Regions from separate parts of the Micromonospora sp. NPDC048905 genome, predicted to be linked through region 1. Evidence: riboswitches for the same ligand, from Rfam matches in the RefSeq annotation. Region 1 holds a riboswitch; each other region holds the start of a gene.

Region 1 (3,390 bases):
CAGCAGCAGCGCCGACTCGTTTCCGGTGGTGGCGGCGTAGTCCTGCCCGATCCGGAACAGCTCCCGTTGACTGGCCACCAGGCCGAGGAAGTAGACCAGGCTGGAGTCCTTGATCAGGGCGATGAGCTGATTCACCCAGGCCGGCAACACCCGCCGGATGCCCTGCGGGATGATCACCAGCCGCATCGCGTCGGTCCAGGAGAAGCCGAGGGCGCGGGCGCCCTCCAGTTGGGCGGCCTCCACCGACTGGATGCCGGACCGGAAGATCTCCCCGATGTACGCGGCCGCGATCAGCGACAGCGCCAGGATGCCCAACGGGTAGGGGTCCGGTCCCCAGACCTGCATGCCCAGCGGCGCCAGCCCGACGCCGATCAGCAGGATCGTCGCCGCGGCCGGAAGTCCTCGGAACACGTCGGTGTAGACCCGCGCCGGCCAGCGCAGCCAACGGCTGCGCGAGATGCCGGCGACGGCCAACAGCAGGCCCAGCACCGAGCCGAGCAGGGCGGCGGAGACCGCCAGGATCAGTGTGTTGGGCAACCCGACGGTCAGCATCTCGGGCAGCGCCTCGCGCATCGCGTCGATGTCGAAGAAGGTCTCCCACAGCGTGCTCAACGGATCCATCGGTCGCCTCTCCTACCGCCCTGCTCGCTCGTCACCGGGTCAGGACGCGGCCGACGCGGACGCCGACGGCACGGCCGACGCGGACGCCGACGGCACGGCCGACGCGGACGCCGACGGCTTCGACGACGTGCCCGACGCGGTCGGTGCCGACACGGTGCCGCTGCCCGGCGTGAAGTCCGCCGGGATCGGCCGACCGGGGTAGTACTGCGCCTGCAACCGGCTCCAGGTGCCGTCCGCGATGACCTCGTCGAGGCCCTTGTTCAGCGCCTCGCGCAGCTTGTCGCTGCCCTTGGCCACGGCGTACGCGGTCGGCGCCGGGCTGAGCTGCTTGGCCGCCACGGTGATCTTGCCGGTGCTGTCGGCGGCCGACTTCTCGCCGATTTCGGCCGGAGCGATCCACGCGTCGGCGGTGCCGGCCTTGAGCTGGTTGATCGCGCCGTTGTAGTCCGGCACCCGGACCGGGTCGAGCTGCTGACCGGTGGCGTAGTCGTCCTGCACAGTGCCCTGCACCACCACGACCCGCTTGCCGGCGAGCTGGTCGAAGCCGGTGATCGGCGAGCCGGCCGGCACGTCCAGGCCGAAGTAGCCGAAGTCGTAGCCGTTGCCGAAGTCGACGGTCTTCTTGCGCGCCTCGGTGATGGTGATCGAGGAGCTGCCCACGTCGAACTTGTGGTTGTTGACCTGGGACAGCAGCGCGGAGAAGTCGGTGCCGACGAACTCGACAGTGAGGCCGAGCCTGCCGGCCACGGCGGTCAGCAGGTCGTTGTCGAAGCCGGTGAACCTGCCGTCCTTGAGGTACACGTTCGGCGGGGCGTCGGTCAGCGTGCCGGCCCGCAGCACGCCCGGCTGCGCCAGGCCGTACGGGTTGGCGGTGGCGTCGGACGAGGTGTCGTCGCCGCAGGCGGTGAGAGCGGTGGCGGCCAGGATCGTGGCCGCGCCCAGGGCTGCGGCACGGGTCAGGGCAGGAAGGATTCGCACGGGTGTCTCCGAAAGGGGTCATGTCTCGGCGGGCACGGACGTGTGCCGCCGACGGTGCGCCCGATGGGCGTACCGCTGGAAAGGCTCGGAAAAAGAGAGGTGTGCTAGTTAGTGCCGAGGGCCGCGTCGACACGCGGCGCTGCACATTCGCATCATGTCCACGTGCCGCCGCCGGGTCAGTGCCGGCGTGGGCTGACCGGCGCGGAGTTGCGCGACATCGGTCGGTGGGGCGGTGCTGAGGATGCGCATGGGTCTCCCGGGTCTGTGCTGACCTGGGTGCCAGGCCACGCTTGCACCGACGTCGTGCCGGTGCCTGGTCTTCACCCGGGGCACCCCACCGCGGAGGAGGGTTGCCGGCCAGCGAGCCGGGGCTTCGCGCTGGCACTCATGACCTGCAGCGAGGCTAGCAGCACGCACGGGTGGATCGTCCAGTCGTTATGACCACGCTCACCGTGCGCGGAGGATGCTCGGCCCGCAGGTCAGCCGGCGTGCACGTGCGGCCGGCGACACGGGTCGGGTTCCTGGCGGCGCAGGATCTCCCGGGTGACCGAGGCGATCGCGCCCTGCCCGAACGCCAGGTAGCGCAGGAAGTTGCGGGCCGGGCCGCCCTCGCTCCACTCGAAGTAGATGTGCGGTCGCCGCCCCGTGCGGTCGCGGATCTCCAGCAGCAGGACGGCGAGCGCGTTGGGCACCGAGGAGCTGGTCAGACTGAGCACCGCGAAGCTGTCGTCGGCCAGGCCGCCGCGTACCAGCAACTCGGTCTGGAAGTCCGACGGGTCGGTGACGTGCACCTCGACGAAGATCACGTCGCTGTCGTCGGGGAAGTCGTTGTCCGCCATCGTCTGTGCCAACTTCGCGCGGTACTCGGCCTCGTCGTGCCGGTCGGGCTCGTGGGCGACGAGCCGGATTCGCCGTCCGGCGCGTTCGTCGATCATCCGGGTGGCGACCGGATCCAGCTCGATCCGGTCCACCCGCAGCTCGTAGGCCCGAGACACCCGGGACAGCACCGAGACCACGATGATCCCGCCGATGAAACAGGCCGCGATCTTGACGCCGTCGGGGCGTTCCACCACGTTCGCCAGGGTGGTGTAGACGAAGACCACCGCGATGACGCCGAACGCGACGGTGCGACCGCGCTGACGCCGCCGGGCCGCCGCGAGCGTCACCGCCGTCGCCGCGGACGTGATCAACACCAGCACACCTGTTGCGTACGCGCCGCCCTGCGCGTCCACGCTGGCATCGAAGACGACCGTGATCAGGAAGGCCACCGTGGTGAAGACCAGCACGAGCGGCCGGACGGCCCGCGCCCAGGCCGGTGCCATGCCGTAGCGGGGCAGGTAACGGGGGACGAGGTTGAGCAGTCCGGCCATCGCGGACGCCCCCGCGAACCACAGGATCCCGATGGTGGACAGGTCGTAGACGGTGCCGAACACCTCCCCGAGGTGCTGGTGCGCCAGGTAGGCCAGCGCCCGGCCGTTCGCCGGCCCGCCCGGCCGGAAGTCCTCCGCCGGGATCAGGATGGTGGTCGTCACGCTGCTGGTGATCAGGAAGACACTCATGATCACCGCGGCGGTGGTGAGCAGCCGGCGCGCGCCGCGGATCCGGCCCAACGGTCGATCCTCGGAGTCCTGTGGGTCGCCCCGTACGCTCGGCATCACGGCCACCCCGGTCTCGAAGCCGGACAGGCCCAACGCCAGTTTCGGAAAGACCAGCAGCGACAACCCGACCACCAGCCAGGGATCGCCGTGCCCGGTGGTCAGCATGGTCGTCCAGTCCCCGACGGCGCTCGGG
Region 2 (3,390 bases), on a different contig from region 1:
GCCGATCAGGTACGCCTCGTCGACCGCGGCTCGGTCGGTGCCGTCGAACGACGCGATCGTGATGCTCATGGCGCTGAGCGTGCGCCCGGAAAAGCGATCGGGCCAGCGAATTACTCGCTGGCCCGATCGAACGTGGTCGGGAGGGACACTCGCACAACGCCTCCGGCGTTGGGTCGCAAGAACTTCAAAAGTCTTCGGCGAAATGCCCTCCCGCACGGAGCATCTTGCGCCGTCCGGTTCCTGCCGTCAAGTCCGCAGCGGCGGGTTTTCCACACTCACAGCGAAATCTCAGTCACAGAGTGATCCACTCGGATTTCCTGGGAACGGGGTGTCCGGGCCGGACGGACACCGCGCCTTCCAGGAACCCGAGTGGATCAACCCCAACCGACCGACGGCCGCCGGCGAACGGCCACGGGCCGGCCGGCGAGCGGGTGGCGGGGTGGGTCAGCCGAGGAGGCCGGCGTCGCGGGCGGCGCGCAGCGAGGGCTTGATGTGGTGGGTCGGTCCGACCTGGCCGGCCACCGCGTCGACGGTCTTCAGACCTTCGCCGGTGTTGAACACCACGGTCTCCGCGGTCGGGTCGAGCCGACCGGATTCGACGAGCTTGCGGAGCACCGCCACGGTCACCCCGCCCGCGGTCTCGGCGAAGACGCCCGTGGTGCGGGCCAGATCGCGGATGCCGGCGCGGATCTCGTCGTCGTCGGCGTACTCCATCCAGCCGCCGGTGCGGCGGACCGCCTCCAGCGCGTAGACGCCGGCGGCCGGGTCGCCGATGTTGAGCGACTTGGCGATGCCGGTGGGCTTGACCGGGATGATCGTGTCGGTGTCCGCGTGCAGCGCGGTGGCGATCGGGTTGCAACCCGCGGACTGGGCGCCGAAGACCTTCCAGCCGCCGGCCGGCGCCTCGACCAGGCCGATCTCCACCAGCTCGGAGAACGCTTTGTCGATCTTGGTGAGCAGCTCGCCGCTGGCCATCGGGATGACCACCTGCGCCGGGATGCGCCAGCCGAGCTGCTCGGCCACCTCGTAGCTGAGGGTCTTGGAGCCCTCCGCGTAGTACGGCCGGACGTTCACGTTGACGAACGCGGTGTCCTCGAACTCGTCGGTCTCCACCAACTCGCCGCAGAGCCGGTTGACGTCGTCGTACGAGCCGTCGATCGCGACCAACTCGCCGCCGTAGACGGCGGTGGTGATGACCTTGCCCTGCTCCAGGTCACTGGGGATGAAGACCACCGAGGGCACCCCGGCACGGGCGGCGTGCGCGGCCACCGAGTTGGCCAGGTTGCCGGTCGACGCGCAGGCGAACCGGGTGAAGCCGAGCGCCTTCGCGGCGGTGAGGGCCACCGAGACGACCCGGTCCTTGAAGGAGTGGGTCGGGTTGGCGCTGTCGTCCTTGACCCACAGCGGCGCGGTGATGCCCAGCTCGGCGGCGAGGTGCGGGGCCGCCACCAGTGGGGTCAGTCCCGGGTCGAGGGTGACCCGGCTGGCTGGGTCCTGCCCGGCGGGGAGCAGTGCGGCGTAGCGCCAGATGTTCTCCGGGCCGGCCTCGATCTGCTCACGGGTGACGGTGGCCAGGGCGGCGATGTCGTAGTCGACTTCGAGGGGGCCGAAACACTCGTAGCAGGCGTGCTGGGCGACGAGCGGGTAACGGGCCGAGCAGGCCCGACAGACCAGGGCGCGGGCGGGGCTGGCGGAGGTGTCGATGCCGGAGGCGGCGAGCGTCGACGTCATGTCGAGAGTCCTCTCATCTTTCCCCACATCGCACGGTGCGGCGGGGACGGAATTGGCACCTGCCCCGCGGGTCGCTCAGCGGTGAGCGCGCAGGGTGGTTGCCGGGGCGTCGTCGGGCCGTATCCCTCAGCCCCTCTGGATGAGGTATGCAGTTGTGCCGTCGAGTCTAGGCAACTATCTGCGTCGCCTCCACCGCGGATCCCACGCTGTGAGCCGAACAACTCAGCGAGTCACCGGCGGCGGCGCCTCCCGTCCCCAACTGCGGGGCCCGGGGGCGCCGGCAGGTGGGTCAGCGGGCGCTCACCGCGACCGGGTCGACCACGGCGATCTGGTCCGTGGTCGCGGTCGACTGCGGCGGGGACGAGGGCCGGATCCGAGGCCGGGTGGCGAGGTTCGCGGCGACCAGCGCACCGATCGTGATGGCGGCTCCGACCAGCTCGATGGGCTCCGGGCGGTAGCCGCGGGCGATCTGCACCGCGAAGGTGGTGACCGGGACCAGGTTCATGAACAGCGCCGCGTTGGCGGCACCGAGCCGCTGCACACCGGTGTTCCAGGCCAGGACCGCGATGACCGCGCCGACGACCACCGCGTACGCCAACTGTGGGGTGACCGCCGCGAGGTCGGCGGCGGCCGGCGCGTGCTGCCAGCCGACGGCGTCCGCGCCGATGCTCGTGACCAGCATGGCCGCCGTGCCGGCGAGCGCCGTCAGGGTGGTGAAGCGCAGCGGGGACCAGTCGCCGAACCGGCTGGCACCGTGTGTGTAGATGCCCCAGCCGAGGACCGCGCCGATCATCATCAGCCCACCGAGACCGAACTGGCCGAGCCCGGCCAGGCTCCCGCGGGTGATCACCAGGCCGACTCCGAGGAGCGCCACCAGGGAGAGGGCCAGCAAGAGCGGCTTCGGCCGTACGCCGTCGCGCGCCCAGCGGACCAACTGGGTGATCAGCGGGGTGGTGGCCACGAACAGGGCGATCTGCTGCGGGGCGGCGTGTTCGAGCGCCAGGTTGGTGAGCACGTTGAAGCCGGCGAAGCCGACCACGCCGAGCAGCACGATCTCGCCCGTCCGGCCGCCGTGCCGCAGCGCGCCGGAACCTTCGCGGAGCAGCAGGATCGCGACCAGGATGGCGCTGGCGAGCAGGTAGCGGGCGGTGGTGAGGTTGAGCGGGTCGACCCGGGTCAGCGCACTGGCCAGGACCGGGAACATCACGCCCCAACCGAGCACGGCGAGCAGCGGGTAGGCGGCGGCACGGGGTCGCATCGTCAGCTCCAATGTTCGAGTATCGTCGAACCAACGACACCGACCCTAGGGCGTTGTTCGAGAGTTGTCGAACAAGGGTTACACTGGTCACATGGAGCCGCACGAACCCGACCTGACCGACGTACCGGTCACCACCGTGCTGGCCGCACTCGCCGACGACGTGCGGCTACAGATCGTGCGGGCGCTTGTCGAGAATGGCGAGGCGGCCTGCGGCAGCTTCGACTTCGGCGTTTCCAAGGCGACCCGCAGCCACCACCTCAAGGTGCTGCGCGAGGCCGGCCTGACCCGGACCCGGGCCGCCGGCACCAGCCGCCTGGTCCGGCTCCGCCGCGACGAGCTGGACCGCCTCTACCCCGGCCTCCTGGACGCGGTGCTCGGCGCACACACCTCGGCGTAGATGG
Region 3 (3,390 bases), on a different contig from region 1:
GCACCGCCGCAGCGAGCTGATCCACTATGCGGAGGCGGCCGACCCGATCGACCGGGCGATGCGCAACACCGGCACGCTGATCCGCCGGTCCGTCACGTTGATCGAGGACGACGAGCCGGTACCCGATCCGATGCCGGACGCGATGGGCCACCTCGCCGAGTCGGTCCGGCTGCTCAAACACGAGTTCGCCGCCGGCGAGGAACCGGAGAAGGCCCGGGAGCGGTCGCTGCGCGCGGTCAGCGAGGCGGGTCGGGCGTACGGCGCCGGCGTCGGCTTCTCCGGCAGCGTGGTCGTCGCCCAGATCCGGACCACCGCCAGCGACCTGCTGGTGGCCTCCGGGATCGAACAGGAGGAGGCGAACCGGTGGATCCGCACCGCCTTCGGGGAGCAGGAGCGGCCGGTCGGTGAGCCGGCCGAGCCGGGCGAGGCGCCGAAACCGCCGACCGCCCCGCCCGTCGGCTGACCGCGGCCGCGCTCCTCAGCCCAACTCGGCGAGCGCCGCGAGCAGCCGGTCCACCTGCTCGACGGTGCTGCCCAGGCCGAGGCTGGCGCGCAACGCCGTGGGCGGCAGGTCCCGTCGGCCGGTACGCCCCGCCGCCTCGGCGAGCAGCCGCCGGGCCAGCGGGTGGGCACAGAACAACCCGTCGCGCACGCCGATCCGGTGCGTGCTGGCCAGCCGCGCGGCCACGTCGGCGGAGTCCCAGCCGGCGACCACGAACGAGACGATGCCGACCCGCGGCGCGTTCGGGCCGAAGGTGCGCAGCTCCACCACGTGCGGCAGCGCCTCGATGCCGGTCCGCAGTCGCGTCAGCAGCGCCTGCTCGTGGGCGGCCAGCGCATCCCGGTCGGCCCCGCCGAGCGCCGTGCACACGGCCGCCAGCGCGACCGCGCCGAGCAGGTTCGGTGTGCCACCCTCGTGCCGGGCCGGACCGGTTGCCCAGGTCACGTCGTGGGTGGCCGGGCCGACGTGGCTGGTGGCGCCCCCACCCGCCAGGTACGGCGGGGCGGCGTCCAGCCAGTCCGCCCGGCCGATCAGCACGCCCGCACCGAACGGCGCGTACAGCTTGTGGCCGGACACGGCCAGGTAGTCGACGTCCAGCGCCAACAGGTCGACCGGGGCGTGCGGGGCGAGTTGTGCGGCATCGAGCACGATCCGGGCACCGTGCCGGTGCGCCACCCGGGCCAGCTCGGCGACCGGCCACCGCTCACCCGTCACGTTGCTCGCACCCGTCACCGCGACCAGCACCGGCAGCGCCGGGTTGCTGCCCCGGCGCAGCTCGGTGAGGGCGGCGGCGAGGTCGCGTACCGCCCCGGCGGGATCGGCCGGCACCGGCAGCCGTACCGAACCGCGGGGCCAGGGCAGCAGGTTGGCGTGGTGCTCGCCCGCGAAGGTGACCACCGTGGTGCCGGCCGGCAGCGACCGCGCCAGCAGGTTGAGCGCGTCAGTGGTGTTGCGGGTGAAGATCACGTGATCGTCTGCCCGGGCGTTGAAGAAGTCACCGATCGTCTGCCGGGCCTGCTCGTACGCGAGGGTGCAGCGCCGCGACAGCGCGCCCGCGCCGCGATGCACGCTGGCGTACCAGGGCAGCAGTTCGGCCACCGCGTCGGCCGCGGCCCGCGCGCAGGGTGCGCTCGCCGCGTAGTCCAGGTTGATCTCACCGGGCACGCCGAGGACGTCCAGCGGCACCGACGCGGGCGCGACGGTGGGCAGGGTGGGCAGCGAGGGAACGAGGGTGACGGGCACGCCGGAACCTCCGGGGTCAGGGACCCCGGGTGCGGCATCGGGACGGGGTCCGCGCTTGCCCAGCACACCGATCGGGCTGGGCCCGGTCATCACCCGGGGCACCCCACCGCGAACTCGACGAGGGTTGCCGGCCAGCAAGCCGGGGCTGAACGCTGGCACTCGTGACCTGCGGGCAGCATAGCGGCAACCGATGCGACCGGACCAGCCGGCGGCGGATGGCTACGCTGACCGCATGGCCGACACCCCGCCCGGTACGCCCCTGCCGTCGCCGCCCGCGCCCGTGGCTCCGTCCGTCGGCGGAGCGCCCCGGATGCCGCTGCGCCGGCTGGGCTGGCGGCGGTTCTTGGCGTTGGCCGGGGTGGTGCTGCTCATCGCCGCCTGCGCGGTGTTCATGGTCTTCAGGCTCGGCCAGTCGCTCGGCGCGCAGGCACTGCTGATCGGGGTGGCCGCCGCCATCCTGCCGGTGCCGGTGCTGGTCGCCTGCTTCCTCTGGCTGGACCGGTACGAACCGGAGCCGTTGAAGTATCTGATCTTCTGCTTCGCCTGGGGAGCATTCGTCTCCACCGCCGCCTCGCTCACGGTCAACGAATTCGCCGCCAACCGGTTCGCCGCCTGGGGGCTGCCCGACGCGCTCACCGGCGTGCTGGTGGCGCCGTTCATCGAGGAGTTGACCAAGGCGCTGGGCCCGATCCTGCTGCTGGTGTTCCGGCGACGGGAGTGGTCCGGGATCACCGACGGCCTGGTCTACTGCGGGCTGTCCGCGGTCGGCTTCGCCATGGTGGAGAACATCCTCTACCTGGGTGGGCTGGGCTACGCGTCCGGAGCCGACCGGTACGGTCCGGTGACCGGCGTCAACCAGGTCATCTCGATCTTCATCCTGCGGATCCTGCTGTTCGGGTTCGCCCATCCGCTCTTCACCTCGATGACCGGTGTGGGGCTGGGCATCGCGGCGCGGACGGCCGACCGGCGGGTCCGGGTGCTCGCCCCGATCGCCGGCCTGCTGCTGGCGATGATGTTGCACGGCACGTGGAACCTGCTGCCCACGCTTACCCAGGCCACCGGCGAGGCGTTGATCATGCTGTACGGCTTCCTGGGCCTGATGGTGCCGGTCTTCTTCGGCATGGTGGGTTTCGCGGTGTGGTTGCGCGCCTGGGAGGGGCGGCTCACCGAGCGGACCCTGCCGGACTACGTCCGCGCCGGTTGGCTGAGCCCACCCGAGGTGGCGGCGCTGAGCAGCCTCGGCCGGCGGCACGCGGCCCGCAGTTGGGCGCGGCGGGTGGCCGGCGACGCCGGGGTGCGGGCGATGCGCGGCTACCAGTCCGCCGCCACCCGACTGGCCCTGCTGCGCGACGGCTCGCTGCGCGGCCTGGACCGCAAGCCCGCCGACCAGGAACGGACCGCGCGGGAGGAGCGGGAGCTGCTGGACGCGATGAACGCGTACCGGTCGTTCTTCGTCGGCCGGGACCCGCAGGCCCCGACGGGGGTCTGGGACGGCAGCCGCTACCACCTGCGCTTCCCGGACGGTACGCAGCGGCCGGTGGAAGCGCCGGACGACCCGGTGGTGCCGATCCCGGTGGTGCTGGCCCCCGCGCCACCGCCTCCGGTGGGCTACGCCCCGCCCGGTTGGCCCGGCCCGCGCTCGGCGG
Region 4 (3,390 bases), on a different contig from region 1:
CGCCCTACCGGGTACGCAAGGACCGTGAGTTCTTCGACCTCGACTTCCGCGACGCGTCCGCCCTCATTCAGGGCTACATAGATGGTCTCCGACGCGAGGACTAAAGTGGTCGCCCGTGGAGCAGCTGTGGAGCAGCTGACGAAATGCGACACGTTCTTCCTTCAGGTCGACGGGCCGGCCCGCCAACTCAGCCAGGAGTTCCGGTAGGCGCAACGTCGTCAGGTGTGCGTAGCGGGCGCTGTAAACGCCGACGGCTTCGATAGCGAACTCGTCAGGGAAGTCCAGCAGTACGTAGCCGAGCAGCTGCATGATGGTCGGTGCTTCCAATGATGAGCGTCGCGTCCCATCGCGGTGCTTGCTGCCGAGGCCCGTCTTGAGTTCGAGCAGCAGGCCTGCGGCGATCAGGTCGGCGTCGGCGTTCATCAGCGATGATCCGGCGAAGGTCGGCCCGAGGGCCCACGCGCCATGCCGTGCCGACAGGGACGGCAGGAGGCTCCGCTCGGCGAAGGCGCGCAGAGTCTGGAGTTCGTCGAGCGCCGCGGGTGGGGCGAGCTCAAGTAGCTTCTCGGCGTTGATGGACCTTGGGGCCAGGGCCATCAACGGGGATCCGGGTGTGGGACCGACCCGGTACAGGTCGGTAAGGAGCGCCAGCGCCCAGCACGCCCGGGCAAGGAGTTGATGGTCGGCTTCGCTGCCTGCGGCCGGCCCGCTGAACCGGCAGGTCCCCACGCTGTCGCCGGTTTGGGAGTAATTCAGCGTGCGCGCCAGTTCGTGGACCGCATGCCGTAGCGGGGGAGTGCGCGCGCCGAGCAGTGCCAAACGCAGGTCCGGACTGGGATGCACCATGAAGCGCACCATCCAGTCGAACGCGGAGCCGATGGTGCCAGGGTTCGCCTGGCTCCCAGGCACGACAAGGGGGCCCACGGATTCCCGATACCGTGCCTGCAGGTCCTGCCAGCGGCCGAACCGCTCCTGAATGAACAATCTCGCTGGCGAGGCTCTGTTGCTCAAGGCCACGGTCAGCGCCGGCCAACCACTAATGATGGTCATGCTTCGACCACCGGGCACCGACGCCGCTGCCCGCCACTGTCCATCATGGTCGAATGCTATCGAACGGCGCGGCATCCGAGCTGCCCGTCGTCACCGGACCGTCGATGGGCGATGGCCAGCACGGCTGCTGTTGGCGAGATCGGGTACCACCAACAGCAGCCGGCTGGACTGGCGATCAACGAGCGGTGGACAGGAATTCGGTCTGGGCCTGCCGAAGGGTGCTGAGGTCGTTGGGTACGGGCATGACGCCGTAGCGGTCGAAGGCGTCTACGCTCGCTCCGAGCGAGGGCGGGCACCGTCGCTGCCACTCGGCCAACGGCACGGTTGGGCCGCCTGGGCGTAGTGGCTCGGCGAGCCGGTCGAACTCCACCTGCTGCCAGTCACGCAGCTCGTTGCCACGCCGCACGGAGGCCACCAGCGACGCGGCGACCTTGGTGGCCGTGGCCGTGTGCGGCTGGACCACGTCGCCGTTCATGATCGAGTGCCGGCCCAGCGGCAGTGCGGCGCGGTGGCCGTACCGCTCGCCGACGACCTGCGAGACGTGTCGGCAGGTTTCGCAGGCCAGCCACGACCACCGGGTTCGGGTGGTCACCGTGTCCCGGACACACAACAGGCACAGGTCGAGGTCACTGGAGATGTCCTGGCCCTGCCACTGCTGCTCCCACTCCGGCGTACGCGGCTGGCAGCGGCACCGCTGCTCGCGTGGGGCACCGTCGCGGAGGTGCCCGCAGGTCAGGCAGACCGCGAAAGCGGCAAGGTTCAGCTCTTCGGATGGCACCGTGAACTCGCTCTCCGGTGCCAGGAGGCACCCGCTCTTGCCGTACCGCTGCTTGCGGTCGGCCTGGTCTTCCCCCGGAGGCACCGTGCGCGGATGGCGCGGTTGCCGGGTCAGCAAGCCGGGAGGCTTGACGCTGACCACTCTTGACGCCCAGGAAGCATAGAGATCATCGAGGCCGGCAGCAACCCGCGGGGGAGACCTGAGCCGACGGCGGTGCGGAACCATCCGTCGGCGGCGAGTCGGAGCCGGGCGAGCAGGTCGGCGACTTCCCGGGTCAGCTCATGGTCTGGCCCGTAGACCACGCAGAGGTCGTCGTGCAGCGGTTGCAGCTCGTCCGCGGCCTCGGTGGCCTTGTCTTCGGAGACCAGCAGTATGCCGATGTTGAAACGTAGGTCGAGAGCCGTGGGGGAGACGTCGCCGGAGGCGGCGCGTACGTGCGTCAGTACCTGCCGGAACTGGCGCAGGGCTGTCCCCGAACCGGTAGACCCCCTCAGGCAGGCTGACCGTTGAACTGACGATCTACCTGACCCGCTCGACTGCACCCGCAGGATCGGGCAGATCGGTGCCGAGGGCCAGTACGTCAGTGAAGAGCCCAGTGGAGCCGGAAGGATCATCATGTGGATAGTTCTGGTAGTCAGACGGCCTGACTGAGCTATCGATCAGCTGTGCTTGCGGGGACGCCCGCGATTCGATTTCAGTGGACGCCAAGCGCGTAGATCCTCCTCGATGACATCCCACCGGACCATCAAGTCGTCTAGCAGGGTGCGGTGGCTCTCGTACTGCTGGTCGCTACACCATTGCTTTACCCACGGCAGCAACTCGAGCAGCCCGGCGAGCAGCGGAACGCCGTCCTCGCGGGTCGGCGCGGCCGACGCGAGGCTTGATAACACCATTGCCCGATCCTCGACGGGCCAGCCGGCCCACCCCACCATGGCGTCCTTGATGGCGCCTCCCGAGCGCGCATAGGACACGAACCGTTCGCCAGGCACGTCGTACTTGCCACGGTGTCGCCAGTAGCTCACCTTCAGGAAGTCGGCGCTGGTGTATTTCGGTGGTATCAGGGCCGGCTCAGTAAGACCCTGGTCCTGCTCCCGTTGTAGCCGCCACGTCTCCTCCCACTGAGCGCGCTTTGCGATGCCCGAGTCTCGGTAACGTAGGGCGGCGAGGTGGGGGACGACCTCGTCCGCGAACAGGTCTCTTACGACGTCGACCAGCGGTTGGCCTGGTGCGTACAGTTCAGCGGCCTGGATGAACGCCGGGTCCTCGCCCAGCAGCTCGGCTAGCTCCACCATTGTTCGCGGTCGTGCACGCCTTGCGCCGTCTGCGCTGTCGTACCAGAGCTCAGCCGTCTCGCACCTGTCGAGCAGCCAGGTCCGCACCGCTCCGGCCGCCATGGTGTCCCAGCCAGGGGAGGCCCATCGTCGTTTGAACTCCGGCCGTTCCAGGGTCCGCAGCCGCCTGTCCCGCTGCATCGCGTCGATGCGCCGCTCGACGACCTCACGGTAGGACGCCGGCCAGTGCGTGGGCAGATCGGTGGTCGGAAGAGCGCCGTGCCGCACAAA

Evidence for each region. Region 1 has a riboswitch for S-adenosylmethionine ahead of AB0C01_RS02060 (ABC transporter substrate-binding protein). Riboswitches for the same ligand answer to the same signal wherever they lie in the genome.
Region 2: linked by a shared signal. The riboswitch ahead of thrC (threonine synthase) and the one ahead of AB0C01_RS02060 (ABC transporter substrate-binding protein) in region 1 are both predicted to bind S-adenosylmethionine.
Region 3: linked by a shared signal. The riboswitch ahead of AB0C01_RS09490 (aminotransferase class V-fold PLP-dependent enzyme) and the one ahead of AB0C01_RS02060 (ABC transporter substrate-binding protein) in region 1 are both predicted to bind S-adenosylmethionine.
Region 4: linked by a shared signal. The riboswitch ahead of AB0C01_RS07585 (hypothetical protein) and the one ahead of AB0C01_RS02060 (ABC transporter substrate-binding protein) in region 1 are both predicted to bind S-adenosylmethionine.

The regions. Positions count from the first base shown of each region.
Region 1 is NZ_JBEZFV010000001.1:451,563-454,952, reverse strand. Features, by position in the region: gene AB0C01_RS02065 (amino acid ABC transporter permease) at 1-621, opposite strand, end outside; gene AB0C01_RS02060 (ABC transporter substrate-binding protein) at 661-1,599, opposite strand; SAM riboswitch class IV at 1,881-1,992, opposite strand; gene AB0C01_RS02055 (amino acid transporter) at 2,079-3,390, opposite strand, start outside.
Region 2 is NZ_JBEZFV010000003.1:262,966-266,355, reverse strand. Features, by position in the region: gene AB0C01_RS09415 (GNAT family N-acetyltransferase) at 1-69, opposite strand, end outside; gene thrC (threonine synthase) at 445-1,731, opposite strand; SAM riboswitch class I at 1,742-1,877, opposite strand; gene AB0C01_RS09405 (DMT family transporter) at 2,021-2,989, opposite strand; gene AB0C01_RS09400 (metalloregulator ArsR/SmtB family transcription factor) at 3,081-3,386, shown strand.
Region 3 is NZ_JBEZFV010000003.1:284,527-287,916, forward strand. Features, by position in the region: gene AB0C01_RS09485 (FUSC family protein) at 1-463, shown strand, start outside; gene AB0C01_RS09490 (aminotransferase class V-fold PLP-dependent enzyme) at 479-1,744, opposite strand; SAM riboswitch class IV at 1,791-1,911, opposite strand; gene AB0C01_RS09495 (PrsW family intramembrane metalloprotease) at 1,935-3,390, shown strand, end outside.
Region 4 is NZ_JBEZFV010000002.1:656,728-660,117, reverse strand. Features, by position in the region: gene AB0C01_RS07595 (GIY-YIG nuclease family protein) at 1-104, shown strand, start outside; gene AB0C01_RS07590 (hypothetical protein) at 64-1,050, opposite strand; gene AB0C01_RS07585 (hypothetical protein) at 1,226-1,828, opposite strand; SAM riboswitch class IV at 1,857-1,977, opposite strand; gene pglX (BREX-2 system adenine-specific DNA-methyltransferase PglX) at 2,488-3,390, opposite strand, start outside.